4 regions of the Kocuria sp. KH4 genome follow, and region 2 is predicted to be linked to each of the others. Evidence: riboswitches for the same ligand, from Rfam matches in the RefSeq annotation. Region 2 holds a riboswitch; each other region holds the start of a gene.
What was found. Region 2 has a riboswitch for S-adenosylmethionine ahead of ACWCOM_RS08810 (ABC transporter ATP-binding protein). Riboswitches for the same ligand answer to the same signal wherever they lie in the genome.
Positions count from the first base shown of each region.

Region 1: linked by a shared signal. The riboswitch ahead of ACWCOM_RS15785 (hypothetical protein) and the one ahead of ACWCOM_RS08810 (ABC transporter ATP-binding protein) in region 2 are both predicted to bind S-adenosylmethionine.
Region 3: linked by a shared signal. The riboswitch ahead of ACWCOM_RS09545 (hypothetical protein) and the one ahead of ACWCOM_RS08810 (ABC transporter ATP-binding protein) in region 2 are both predicted to bind S-adenosylmethionine.
Region 4: linked by a shared signal. The riboswitch ahead of ACWCOM_RS10790 (O-acetylhomoserine aminocarboxypropyltransferase/cysteine synthase family protein) and the one ahead of ACWCOM_RS08810 (ABC transporter ATP-binding protein) in region 2 are both predicted to bind S-adenosylmethionine.

Region 1 is NZ_JBSJYX010000026.1:13,429-16,718, reverse strand. Features, by position in the region: gene ACWCOM_RS15800 (hypothetical protein) at 1-234, shown strand, start outside; gene ACWCOM_RS15795 (DUF4193 family protein) at 574-696, opposite strand; gene ACWCOM_RS15790 (hypothetical protein) at 887-1,180, shown strand; SAM riboswitch class I at 1,663-1,775, shown strand; gene ACWCOM_RS15785 (hypothetical protein) at 1,781-2,044, shown strand; gene ACWCOM_RS15780 (DUF1852 domain-containing protein) at 2,146-3,165, shown strand; gene ACWCOM_RS15775 (methionine synthase) at 3,162-3,290, shown strand, end outside.
Region 2 is NZ_JBSJYX010000009.1:71,031-74,320, forward strand. Features, by position in the region: gene ACWCOM_RS08805 (aliphatic sulfonate ABC transporter substrate-binding protein) at 1-774, opposite strand, end outside; gene ACWCOM_RS08810 (ABC transporter ATP-binding protein) at 861-1,697, opposite strand; SAM riboswitch class I at 1,703-1,806, opposite strand; gene ACWCOM_RS08815 (maleylpyruvate isomerase N-terminal domain-containing protein) at 1,911-2,588, shown strand; gene ACWCOM_RS08820 (CoA-binding protein) at 2,756-3,220, shown strand.
Region 3 is NZ_JBSJYX010000010.1:101,207-104,496, forward strand. Features, by position in the region: gene ACWCOM_RS09530 (TetR/AcrR family transcriptional regulator) at 1-469, shown strand, start outside; gene cspE (transcription antiterminator/RNA stability regulator CspE) at 696-902, shown strand; gene ACWCOM_RS09540 (hypothetical protein) at 1,007-1,195, shown strand; gene ACWCOM_RS09545 (hypothetical protein) at 1,294-1,587, opposite strand; SAM riboswitch class IV at 1,596-1,709, opposite strand; SAM riboswitch class IV at 1,971-2,096, shown strand; gene ACWCOM_RS09550 (hypothetical protein) at 2,110-2,295, shown strand; gene ACWCOM_RS09555 (PIN domain-containing protein) at 2,318-2,701, shown strand; gene ACWCOM_RS09560 (glycosyltransferase family 4 protein) at 2,705-3,290, opposite strand, start outside.
Region 4 is NZ_JBSJYX010000013.1:21,669-24,958, reverse strand. Features, by position in the region: gene ACWCOM_RS10800 (thiamine pyrophosphate-dependent enzyme) at 1-622, opposite strand, end outside; gene ACWCOM_RS10795 (Lrp/AsnC family transcriptional regulator) at 875-1,327, shown strand; SAM riboswitch class IV at 1,457-1,589, shown strand; gene ACWCOM_RS10790 (O-acetylhomoserine aminocarboxypropyltransferase/cysteine synthase family protein) at 1,605-2,933, shown strand; gene ACWCOM_RS10785 (cystathionine gamma-synthase) at 2,942-3,290, shown strand, end outside.

The sequences.
Region 1 (3,290 bases), on a different contig from region 2:
CTCGACGTGCTGGAAGGCAGCACACGGCTGGGTCCGGGCGAGGCGTTCCCGGCGGATCTGGGGTCGCTGACGCTGGTGGAGCTGCAGGTCCTCCACTCCCGGGTGTCCCTGCAGTTGGAGGACGAATACCTGGAAGCCCCGGCAGGCCCGCACCCGGTGACCCTGGATCGCCACCAGGAACTCCTGGACGCCCTCGACGCCCACCGCCACGCTCGTGAGGGCGAGGGATGGTGAGTGCGCCCGGGTCCTCGGTCGCCGTGCTGCCGGCCCACGCGTTGACGCCGGGACGGATCGTGGAGATCTGGGACCAGGACACGTTCTGCTACCACGCCCAGGTCGAAGAACACGTCCCCCGCCTCGCAGTGGCCTGGGTGCGCGAAGTCGGCCTAGGACACCGCCGACTCGTCCTCACCGACCAGTGCCGCCACCCCGGGCGCACGGAACCGGCACCGGAGGGCCCGCCGCGATAACCCCACCTCCCCCTGGCCCCGTCCGGTGGGTACACGGCCGACGGCCCGGGCCCCGGCGCGTGGTGCGCCGGGACCCGGGCGTCGTGCGCCGGCGGGCGGGGACTCAGCCCGCGCAATCCCTGCAGTAGCTGGTGCCCGCACTGGTGCGGACGGGCTGGGGGCGGTGACGGATCAGGAAACAGATGCGGCAGGTGAACTCGTCGCTGCGCTCGAGGATGACCGCCACGCTGAGCTCTTCATGCGAGAGGCCGCCCCAGGCAGGTCGATGCCCTCGATGTGGATCACCACCGCGCCAGGAACCATGCTCTGCCAAAAGGTGCAGGGACGCAGTGGTGTCCTTCAGCGTTTAGTGATGCATCAAGTTACTATGGGGTACAGAAAGAGCGGGGACGGCATAGGGGCGGCAGGGGCTATTGATGACAGGCGCACTGATCACGGTGACCACTCGCGCCGGTGCGTTCCTGACCGCGGTGGTCCTCGCGGGGCTGTGGCTGTCCATCAGGGCTGACCAAGCACTGGACCCGGTCTGGATGGCACTGCTGATGGCCGGGGTGCTCATGCTGACCCTCGGGGTCGTGTCGAAGTTCGAGCGCAGCTCGCGCCTCTGGGCCCGCCAAGCGGAAGCGCAAATGCTGGCACGCCGGCGCGAGCTGCAATCGCTGGGAATCACCTCGACCCCTTCGCCTCGGATGTATTCCAGCGCACGGTAAGAGCACGCAGTCGGTTAGCCCACGGCGGCCACGAGCAAGCCACCTTACATAGGGCCCGTTAGCGGCGGACCGTGCCGCGGTGGAAGCTGGTCATACGCCCCGGGTTGCCACGATCGACGAGCGGGGCAGGGGAGAGCGCTCCTGTGGTGCCGGAGGACGAAGCCGATGGCTCCGTGCACGGCTCCCAGGATCCGGTTGACGCCGTTCACCACGCCGTTGACGACGCCACCCCCAGGCGGGCGTCATCTTCTCCGCGCACAACGCCCTCGACGACACCCTGGTCTTCCGCCAGGACATCACTGGGCCCACGATGAGGGCCGGGCGGCCGGCCGTCACAACCTGTCACAAACCCGGCCCGACGTCGGCCGAAGCGGCCGAGCGCGGCCGCCCGGCCCGAATGTGTCCCCACGTGTGTTTTTGTGACGACCGACCCCACCGTCCGTTGGACTGCAGAGCCGTCCATCGAGTGGGATGAGCGCACCACACCATCCAGAGCGGCCGAGAGATCTGGCTCGACGACGCCGCAGCAACCAGTCAGCCGACCCCGGGACATCGGGACCGGCGGGCACGGTGCTACCGCCAGGACCGATGGAGGATCGAATGCATCACCACGCCACCCAACAGGTCCACGCCGGCCGGGCACCGGACCCACTGACCGGGGCGGTCGTGCCGCCGATCGACCGGACCAGCACCTTCGTGCAGGACGGCATCACCGTGCTGCGCGGCGGCCACGAGTACAGCCGGAGGTCCACCACCCCGCCGCGGACCGGTCAGCGCCGCGTCACCGCTGCGGCCCGGGTAACCGGCAGCCCGGAGACCCGGACCGACGTCGTCCGGGCAGCGCCGGGGGTGCCAGGAGCATGACTGAGGCGACCTTCGGGAGGGCAGTGCACGAGCAGCAGGGAAGGACGTTCGAGATGAGTACGCACCTGGCAGGCAGGCCCCCGGTCCACAGTGAGGAATCGATGCATCAGACCACCAGGACGAACGACTTCACGTTCGGTATCAGCACGACCCGCTTCGATGAGGACTACTGCCCGTCGTCCAGTTCCCGGGGCACCACGAACTTCGCGAACCTGGCCCGCGGCGAGAACCGTCGGCAGAACCTCCGGAACACCCTGACCATGATCAATAATCGCTTCAACGACCTGGCCCACTGGGACAATCCCAGCCGGGATCGCTATGCCGTGGAGATTGAGATCGTCTCCGTGGACCTGCACGTCGCCGCCGACGGCGACGACGCGGTATTCCCCCTGATCGAGGTCCTCGACGTGCAGATCCTCGACACGCTGGCCAATGTGCACATCGACGGGATCGTGGGGAACAACTTCTCGTCCTACCTGCGGGACTACGACTTCAGCGTGGTGCTGCCGGAACACCACGCGAAGGTGTCCCGGTCCAGCATCCCCGATGACTTCGGCGAATTGCACGGGAAGCTCTTCACGCACTTCCTGGACTCCGATGCCTACCGCGAGCGGTTCCCTCAGCCGCCCGTGATCTGCATCAGCGTCTCGAGCACCAAGACGTACCGTCGGCTCGAGAACCACCATCCGATCCTCGGGGTCGAGTATCGGCAGGACGAATCCTCCTTGACGGATCGATACTTCGAGCAGATGGGACTGCGGGTCCGCTACTTCATGCCCCGCGGCGCGGTCGCGCCCCTGGCGTTCTATTTCCGGGGCGATCTCCTCAACGACTATTCCAGCCTGGCACTCATCGGTCTCATCAGCACGATGGAGACGTTCCAGAAGATCTATCGCCCGGAGATCTACAACGCCAATGCGGCGGCTGGTCGGATCTACCGGCCGAGCCTGGAGAGCCGAGACCACTCGGTGACGCAGATCGCCTACGACCGCGAGGAGCGCAGTCAGCTGGCCCTCATGCAGGGGAAGTTCACGGAGGAGCACTTCGTGAAGCCACACCAGACCCTCCTGGAGCAGTGGGCCGCGGCCCACTCCGGACGAGAGACGGAAGATCACGGATGAACACTCTGTTGCCCACCACCATCGTCGGCAGCCTGCCCAAGCCCTCCTGGCTCGCTGAAGGTGAGACGCTGTGGTCCCCCTGGAAGCTGGACGGCGAGGAACTGCGCGAGGGCAAGCGGGATGCG
Region 2 (3,290 bases):
CGCGGTCTCCTCCGGGTGGGCCAGCGCCCAGTCCCGGGCGTAGGCGTAGACGTCCACCACGGTCTGCGCCGCCTCGGGCTGCTCCTCGAGGAAGTTCTCGTGCGCGTTGAGGAAGCCGTAGGTGTTGAAGTCGACGTTGCGGTAGAACAGCTCGGCGCCGTTCTGCTCCGCGGCGGCCATGATCGGGTCCAGGCCGGACCAGGCGTCCACCTGGCCGTTCTCCAGCGCGGCGCGGCCGTCGGCGTGCTGCAGGTTCTGGATCGTGACGTCGGCCGCGTCCACCCCGCCCTCCTCGAGGGCCTGGAGCAGGAAGAAGTAGGGGTCGGTGCCCTTGGTGGCGGCCACGGTGCGGCCCTCGAGGTCGGCCACCGAGTCCACCCCGGTGCCCGGGGTGGTGACGAGCGCGGACCACTCCGGCTGCGAGTACAGGTCGATCACCTTGATCGGGGTGCCGTTGCTGCGGGCCAGCAGCGCCGCGGATCCGGCGGTGGAGCCGATGTCGACCGCCTCGGCGCGCAGCGCCTCGTTCGCCTTGTTCGAGCCCGCGGACTGCACCCACTCGACCTCGGTGCCCTCCTCGGCGAAGGCGGCCTCGAGCCAGCCCTTCTCCTTGATCACCACGGAGAGCGGGTTGTAGGTGGCCCAGTCGACCGTGACCTTCTCGGCGGCCCGGGCCTCGCCGGAGCCCTCCCCGGCCATGCACCCGGTCAGGGACAGGGCCAGGACGGCGGCGAGGGCGGGGACCGTGCGGGCGGGGCGCGGGGACAGCGGCATGGTGGGGCCTTTCGTGGTGGGGTGGGCGTGCCGGGCGGACCCGGCGCGGCACGGCGCCGTGCCGCGCCCGGGGGAGCGGGGCGGGGTCAGCGGGTCGCGGGGTGGTGGGCGTCGACGCCCAGGTGGCCGAGCAGCTGCACCCGCAGCTCGGCGAGGACCTCGGAGGCCCGGTCCCGGGGACGGTCGCCGGGCACGGGGAGCACCGTGCCGATCGAGGCGGGGGCGGTCGGGCCGGAGCGGCCCAGGACCACGATCCGGTCGGCCAGCTGCAGCGCCTCGTCGACGTCGTGGGTGACCAGCAGCACGGTGGTCGGCTGCGCGGCGTGGACGGTGAGCAGGAGGTCCTGCATCCGCAGCCGGGTCAGGGCGTCGAGCGCGCCGAAGGGCTCGTCGAGCAGCAGCACGCCGGGGTTGCGGGCCAGCGCCCGGGCCAGCGACGCGCGCTGGGCCATGCCGCCCGAGATCTCCCGGGGCCGGTGGTGGGCGTGGGCGGTCAGCCCCACCAGGTGCAGCAGGTCGTCGATCACGGCGTCGGCCTCGGCCCGGCCCAACCCGGAGGGCACCCCCAGGCGGACGTTCTCGCGCACGGAGCGCCACGGCAGCAGCCGGGGCTCCTGGAACGCCACGGCGCAGCGCGGGTCGATCCCCGAGACCGGGGTGCCGTCGATGAGCACCCGGCCCGCCGAGGCGGTGTCGAGCCCGGCGGCGGCCCGCAGCAGCGTGGACTTGCCGCAGCCCGAGGGCCCCAGGATCGCCAGGACCTCTCCGGGGCGGGCGGTGACGTCGACGTCGTGCAGGACGTGGTGGCGGTGCCCGCCGGAGGCGAAGGTCTTGCCGACGTGCTCGAAGGCCACCGAGAACGCACGCTTCGCGGTGGCCGGTGCGGCGGCGGACGGTGCAGAGCCCAGCAGGGAGGTGCCCATGATCAACTCCATCGGTCCTGGCATTAGCACCTCGCACGGGGATCGGACGGATCCGTGCCGGTTGCTGCGACGTCGACGAGCCAGGTCTCTCAGCCGCTCCGGATGGTTACCGCCCCATTGAACGTGCTCGTCGGGCCGCCTGGCAAATCGCTGCGCGGGCCGTCATGGTCGGAAACGGTGGCACGCCGCGCCCCCGTGCCGCACCATGGACCCATGACGAGCCGGAACACCTCGACCCGGGCGGACCTGGTCCGCGACGCCTGCACGGCGTTCGCGGCGGTCCTCGACGGGCTCGGGGAGGACGACTCCTGGGCGCCCACCGGCTGCCGCGGGTGGGCGGTGCGCGACCTCGCCCACCACTGCGCCGCGGACGCGGTGCGCGGGCTCGTCGCCCTGCACACGCCCACCACGGCCCGCCCGGACCGGGACGCCGCCACCTACTGGGCGGACCGGGGCGCGGACCCCGCCGCCGCCGAGGACCGCCGCCGCACCCGGGCGGCGGCGAGCCTGTACCCGGACTGGGAGCAGCTGCGGGGGCACTACCGGGAGTCGGCGCGGGCGCTCGTGCACGCGGCGGAGCGCTGCCGGCCCGGCGGGACGGTCCGCACCCGGGGGCACGTGCTTCGGGTCGAGGACCTGCTGAGCACCCTGGCGGTGGAGGCCACGGTGCACCACCTGGACCTCATCGAGCACCTGGAGGGCTGCCCGGGGCCGGCGGCGGACGGGCTGGCCGAGGTCCGCCGCGTGCTCATCGACCTGTGGGAGCGGGAGCCGCCCGAGCACTGGAGCGACGAGCACTTCGCCCGGGTGGGCACCGGGCGCGCGGCCCTGCCCGCCCGGGACCGCGCGGAGCTGGGCCCCGGGGCCGACCTCCTCCCCCTCTTCTCCTGACCCCTCCTCTCCTGGCCCCTCCCGTCCCGCCGGGGCGGCGCGTGCCGGCGGGACGTGCCCGCCCCATGGCCGTCGGCCGCCACCCCGGGACACGGATGCGGACACGTTGCGGACACGGTGCAGGCCCGTGCGGGACGGGAGCGGCCCATCCGTGCCAGGGTGGGCGCATGAGCCGCAACGACCCCGCCGTGGTCGACCGCCTGATCACCCGGCCCGGCCGGTGGGCCGTGGTGGGGCTGACCGGGAACACGGCCCGGCCCGCGCACCCGGTCGCCCGGCGCATCCGGGACGACCTCGGCATGACGATCGTCCCGGTCAACCCGAAGGGCGAGGCGGTGCACGGGGAGCCCGGTTTCCGCACGCTCGCCGAGGTCCCGGGGCCGATCGACGTGGTGGACTGCTTCGTCAACTCCCGCCGCGTCGGAGCCGTCGTGGACCAGGCCATCGCCGCCGGCGCGAGCGCCGTGTGGCTGCAGCTGGGCGTGGTGGACCACGCGGCCGCGGCCCGCGCCGCCGCGGCCGGGCTCGCGGTGGTGATGGACACGTGCCCGCTGATCGAGCTCGGGGCGCGGCTGCGGCAGGGCTGGGTGCTGGACCCGCGGCGCACCCCGCCGCTCGTCCCGCCGGCCTGACGGCTTCCGCCACCCTGCCGTGCACCGGGGCCCGAGGGGTTGCCCCGCCTGCGGGGGGAGCCGCTAAGCT
Region 3 (3,290 bases), on a different contig from region 2:
CACGGTCTCCCTCGCGTCGGCCGCGCGGCAGGCGGACCTCACCAAGCCCGGGGTGATGTACCACTTCCCCACCAAGGAGGCCCTGATGCTGGCCCTGGTGGACCGGGTGATGGACGGCTGGGACGCGCAGATGGCCCGCCGCCTCTGCGCCCCGCCGGAGCAGGTGCCGGCCGACGAGCGGCTGCGCGCCTACCTGGACTGGTGCCTGTCGGGGGAGGTCGACGAGACGGATCTGGTGATGCTCACGGACCAGCGGCTGCGCGCGACGCTCAAGGAGCGCTGGGTGGCACGGGTGACGCCGTGGGTGGACCTGCCCGAGGACCTGCCCCCCGGGCACCGGAGCCGGCTGCTGGCCGTGCGGCTGCTGGCCGACGGCGTGTGGTTCGCCGACGCCGCGGGCGTCTTCGCCCCCGACCAGCAGGAGCGGGCCCGGCTGCGGGACGTCGCCGAGGCGCTGCTGGCCGGCTGAGCGGCACGGACCCGGCAACGCCCCGCGGCGGCCGCCGCGGGGGTGGCGGGGCGCCGGAACTCGTGTAGAGTGGATCGGAGTTGTTGAGGTTGTCGTTTTTGTATTTCAAGCAGTTCGGCCCATCCGGGTGCAGCAGTTTTTCTGAGAAGACGTTTTCCGCGCATCGCAACTCCTGTGTTTCTCGAACGTCGGGAAACGTACATCTCACGAAAGATCAGGTCTCACCATGACTACCGGTATCGTCAAGTGGTTCAACGCTGACAAGGGCTTCGGCTTCATCACCCCCGAGGACGGCTCCAAGGACGTCTTCGCCCACTTCTCCGCGATCAACTCCAGCGGCTTCCGCTCCCTGAACGAGAACGACCGCGTCGAGTTCGAGACCCAGGACGGCCCGAAGGGCCCCCAGGCCGCGAACATCACCGTCATCTCCTGACGTTAGCTCCGCCGGGCCCACGAGCCCGTTGATCGTCCAGAACCGCCGTCGGGCCTGCGCCCGGCGGCGGTTCTGCCGTACCCCCGCAATCGGCAGGAGCGCGCATGACCGGTCCCGTCCCGCCCCGCCCGCCGGACGAGGAGGACCCCTTCGTGGTGAACCGGGTCCCCGACGCCGAGCTCGACGTCTCCGTGCCCTTCGAGCTCGAGGTCTCCGAGTGGGACCTGGACGCCCCCGCCGAGGGGGCGGGGGGAGAGGGCTGGGGATCGCCCGGGGACTACGGGCTGGAGTGAGGCGCTGCCCCCGCGGGACCCGTTCCGCGGGGGCGCCGACCGCACGGCGAAGGCCGCAGCCCGCCGGGCTGCGGCCTTCGCCGTGTCCCGCCCGCCGGCTACGCCGACAGCGGGAGGGACGCGGGGTGGAGCTTGAAGAACGGGTGCCGGCCGGTCGCGGCCAGGGCGCCGGGGACGAGGAGCTGGCGGTACTTCGCGCACCATTGCGCGGTGCCCGCAGCGTGCTCCGCCGCGGCGGCGAGGTCGTCGGCCTCCGGGCTGAGGTACTCCTGCACGTCGCCGTCGGTCGAGGTGAGCCGGACGAGGTGCAGATCGGGGAGGGCGGTGACGGTGACGTCGACCCACTCCTCCCGCTGGTCGGTGGAGGGTGTTCTTTCTTCGGACATGGTCATGTTTTCTCCTGACGTTCTTGCGGGCATCCGGTGTCGTTGCCCGCCGCTTCGTCATCCGATCCACCCGGGAACATCGGGTTGGCGCGCAGCGGGTCGGAGCCCCTCCGCGGTCCCTCGGGAGGGCGGTCCGCCCTCCGTTCGAGCACGCGGACGCCGCATCTCGAGAAGCAGCTCCAGGCTACCGCGCGCCTCCGACAGACCGACAGGACCGGCATGGCCGGTGTCACCGAACCGTAATGTCGGGGCTCGCCCGGGTGCGCGGGGCCCATTCCAGCGCAGCGATGTGTCGGCGAGGTGTCGCCGCGGTGACGGGGCGGGGAATGCCGGCTCACGCGCCCGGCCGGGCGGGACCGGGCCGGGGCGATGTGGTTGAATGGGGGCAGCTTCAAGAGATCCGGTCGACAAGCTCCGACTTGGCCGGGCACCAACCCCATGTTCACGGGTGGTTCGGATGACGAAGCGGCTCGCATCGCCGCCGTGGCGGCACCCGCTGCGAGCAAGAGCGCCCGAAGGATCCCGGTCATGTCAGACGCCCTTCCCATCGTCGCCGCCCGCCCGGGCGGCCCGGCCCCCGGTCCCGCCGCCCCGGCCGCGCTCGGCTGCGCGGCGATGAGCATCGACGACTACGCCCGCGTGGTGCAGGCGCGCACGGAGTTCGTGGACTTCCTGCTGGCCCCCGCCCGCGGCCGCCTCGCCGCCGCGGCCTGAGGACCGGCGGAGGACCGACCCCGTGGACCTGCTCCTGGACCGATCCGTGCTGCTCGGGGTGCGCACCCCGGAGCGCTCGCCCGAGCTCGCCGGGGTCCTGCGCCGGCACGGCCACCGACGGCTGTTCCTGTCCGCCCTGGTGCTGGGGGAGCTGCTGTCGGACCGGCCCGACGAGGCGCGGTGGACCGAGCAGCTGGAGCTGCGCTTCCCGGACCGCGTGCTGCCCGTGGACGCGGCCGTGAGCAGGGCGTGGGGCGCCCTCGGCGCCGCCGGGACCGCCGATCCGGTGGCCGGGCTGACCGCCGCCACCGCGCTGGTGCACGGGCTCACGGTGCTCAGCGCCGAGCCCGGACGGTACGCCGGCACGGGCGCTCCCGTGCTGGAGGCGGTCCCCGCCCGGGGCTAGGCCTCAGGCGGTCCGTCGGTGGCGGGGACCGTGGGCGCGGGCGCCCAGCGCCACGGCCCGGTCGTAGTGCTCCAGCAGCTGCCCGACCAGCACGTCCCACGTCCGCCCCTGCACGGCGGCGTGCGCGGCGGCCCCGAAGGCGGCCCGCTTGGCCTCGTCGCCGACCAGGTCGGCCACGTGGCCGCGCAGCGCCGCGAGGTCCCCGGGCGGATAGAGCCAGCCGGTGCGGGAGGAGTCGACGAGGTCCACCGGGCCGCCCCGGCCCGTGGCGACCACCGGCACCCCGGAGGCCATGGCCTCCTGCACGGTCTGGCAGAACGTCTCGAACTCGCCCGGGTGCACGAACACGTCGAGGGAGGCCATGATGCGGGCGAGGTCGGCCCCGGAGCGGCGGCCGGTGAAGTGCGCGCCCGGCAGGCGGCGCCGCAGCGCCTCCTCCTCCGGTCCCGAGCCCACGACGACGAGGCGGGTGCCGGGCAGGTCCGCGACCGCGGCGAGGTCCTCGACCTGCTTCTCCGGGGCGATCCGGCCCACGTAGCCCACGATCCGGCGGCCGCCCCCCACCTCGGCCCGCCACCGCTCGTCGCGG
Region 4 (3,290 bases), on a different contig from region 2:
CGGCGAAGTTCAGGGCCTCGTGGAAGTCGCCCTCGCTCGTGGCGCCGTCGCCGCACATGGCCAGGACCACGGTGTCCTCGCCGCGCAGCTTCGCGGCGTGGGCCACGCCCACCGCGTGCAGCAGCTGGGTGGTGAGCGGGGTCGACTGGATGCCGACGTGGTGCTCGTGGGGGTCGTAGCCCCCGTGCCACTCGCCGCGGAAGATCGACATCACGTCCAGGGGCCGCACGCCCCGGGTCATCACGGCCACGGTGTCCCGGTAGGTGGGGAACAGCCAGTCGCCCGGCCGCAGGCACAGGGCGGCGGCGACCTGGCAGGCCTCCTGCCCGTGGCTGGAGGGGTAGACGGCCATCCGGCCCTGGCGCACCAGCGCGGAGTTCTGGTCGTTGACCCGGCGGCCCACCACCAGCTTCTCGTAGGCGCCCAGCAGCACGTCCCCCGCGGGCAGCGGGTACTCGTGGCCGGGCTCGGTGCCCTGCTCGTGGGCCGGCAGCAGGCGGCCGGCGGGGTCCACCATCCGGATCTCGCCGCGGGCCGGGAGCATGTACTGCTCCGGCGTGATGCCGAAGCTCTGGGAGGCCCGGAGGATCGGGTCCTCGGGGGTCTCGACGGTCTGGCTCATGGTGTCCCCTCGGTCGGTCCCCGGTCCGGGTGGGGACGCGGGACGGCGGGAAGGCCGCTGAAGTTCTGTCCGCCCAGTATGGGAAGAACAGCCGGTTCGTATCCAGGCGCCCGGGAAAGTCCAGATTCCTGCGCGCAGGGGTGCCGTCCGCGTGGACGAAATGTTCTACTGTGGCGTGGGACACACGCATTCGTCCGACATAGGTCCCGCCCTCATGTCCCGCCCTCGCACCCCGCCCCGAAGGAGCCCGCCGTGCCCTCGACCCCCGTCCCGCTGGACGAGACCGACCGCAAGATCCTCGCCGAGCTCTCCCGGGACGCCCGGCAGTCGGTGACCGCGATCGCCGCGGCCGTGCACGTCTCCCGCGCCCACGCCTACGCCCGCATCAACCGGCTGCGCGACGAAGGGGTGATCCTGCGCTTCGGCACCGTGATCGACCCGGTGCGCGCCGGGCTGCAGGCCTCGGCCTACGTGACGCTGAAGCTGCAGCAGAACACCTGGCGGGAGCTGTGCGGGCAGCTGCAGGCGATCCCGGCGGTGCACCACATCGCCTTGGTGGGCGGGAACTTCGACGTCATGCTGCTGGTGCGCGCCGTGGACACGGTGCACCTGCGGCAGGTGATCTTCGAGCACGTCCAGCAGCTGCCCGGCGTGGTGGACACCCAGACGTTCCTGATCTTCGAGGACATCGACACCCGGGCGTGACCCGCCCCGGCGCGCGGGCCGTCACGGACGTCGTCACGGGGGTGTCACGAACGGCGTCACGATCCGTCACGGACGTCATCTTCGGTCGTGGAACGGCGCCGGTGCGCCTCCCGCATAGTGTGGTCCCAGCTTCACGAGACGCGACCGCCAAGCTCCGACTGGGTCGCGCACCAACCCCATGCTCACCGGGTGGTTCGGATGAGGAAGCGGCCTGCATCCCCGTTGCCGTGCGACGGGTGACCGGTGCGGGTAAGAGCAAGCGCACAGGAGCCGCGCCATGTCCCTCCCCGTGACCGACCAGGACCTCTCGACCCGGCAGATCCACGCCGGCGCCGACCACGACCCCGGGCAGCGCACCCTCACGGTGCCGATCTACCAGAGCGCCGCCTTCGAGTTCCCGGACTACGAGGCCGCCCGGCAGATGTTCGCCCAGACCCGGGCCGGCTTCACCTACACCCGCACCGGCAACCCGACGGTCGCCGTGCTCGAGCAGCGGATCAGCGAGCTCGAGGGCGGGAGGGGAGCCGTGGCCACCGGCTCGGGGCAGGCCGCGGTGGCCGTGGCGCTGCTGGCCCTGCTCGGCCAGGGGGAGGACAGGCACCTGGTCGCCTCCGAGAAGCTCTACGGCGGGACCGTGGACCTGCTCACCGACTCGCTGGCCGACCACGGCGTCGAGGTGGACTTCGTGGACCCCACCGTCCCCGGCGCCTGGGCCGCGGCCGTGCGCCCCGACACCCGGGCCTTCCTGCTCGAGTCCATCGGCAACCCGCTGGCCACGCTGCCGGACCTGCCCGGGATCGCCGACGTCGCCCGGGCGGCCCGGGTGCCCGTCGTCGTCGACAACACCCTCGCCTCCCCGGCGCTGTACCGGCCGCTGGAGAAGGGCGCGGACATCGTGGTGCACTCGGCCACCAAGTTCCTCGGCGGCCACGGCAACGCCCTCGCCGGGGCGGTCGTGGACGGCGGGACGTTCGACTGGTCCGCGCAGCCCGAGAGGTGGCCGCAGTTCACCCGCGCCCGCGCCCGCTGGGGCGGGCAGAGCCTGCTCGACAGGTGCGCCGGCGCCAGCCCCTACCTGCACCTGGTCCGGGCCAAGTACGTGCACGACCTCGGCACCACGCTGTCCCCGTTCAACGCCAGCCAGATCCTGCAGGGCACCGAGACCCTCGACCTGCGGGTGGCCCGGCACACGGCCTCGGCGCTGACCGTGGCCGAGTTCCTCGCCGGTCACCCCGCCGTCGCACGCGTGCACCACCCCGGGCTGCCGGGGGACCCCGGGGCCGGGATCGCGGCCCGGGACTTCCCCCGCGGCACCGGCTCCGTGTTCTCCTTCGACCTCGCGGCCCCGGACGCCGCCGTGGGGCCCTTCATCGACGGGCTGCGGCTGTTCAAGCTGGTCGCCAACATCGGCGACACCCGCAGCCTCGTGGCCCACCCGGCCGCGATGACCCACTGCCGGCTCACGCCCGAGCAGCGCCGGGCCGGCGGGATCGCCGAGACCACCATCCGGCTCTCGGTCGGCCTCGAGGCCCCGCAGGACCTCGTGGCCGACCTCGGCCAGGCCCTCGACGCCGTGCTCGAGACCGTTTCGAACTTCCGGAAGTGAGCCCCACCATGAGTCAGACCGTCACCACCCGCCGGCAGGGCTTCACCACCACCGCCGTCCACGCCGGCCAGCAGCCCGACCCGCTGACCGGGGCCGTCATCCCGCCGGTCTACCAGACCTCCACCTTCGCCCAGGACGGGATCAACGTCCTGCGCGCCGGCCACGAGTACAGCCGCGGCTCGAACCCCACCCGCAACGGCTTCGAGGAGCAGCTCGCGGCCCTGGAGCACGGCGAGCGCGGGTTCGCCTTCGCCTCCGGGATCGCCGCCGAGGACGCGCTGCTGCGGGCGGTGCTGCGCCCGGGCGAGCACGTGGTGCTCGGCGCCGACGGCTACGGCGGCACCAACCGGCTGATCA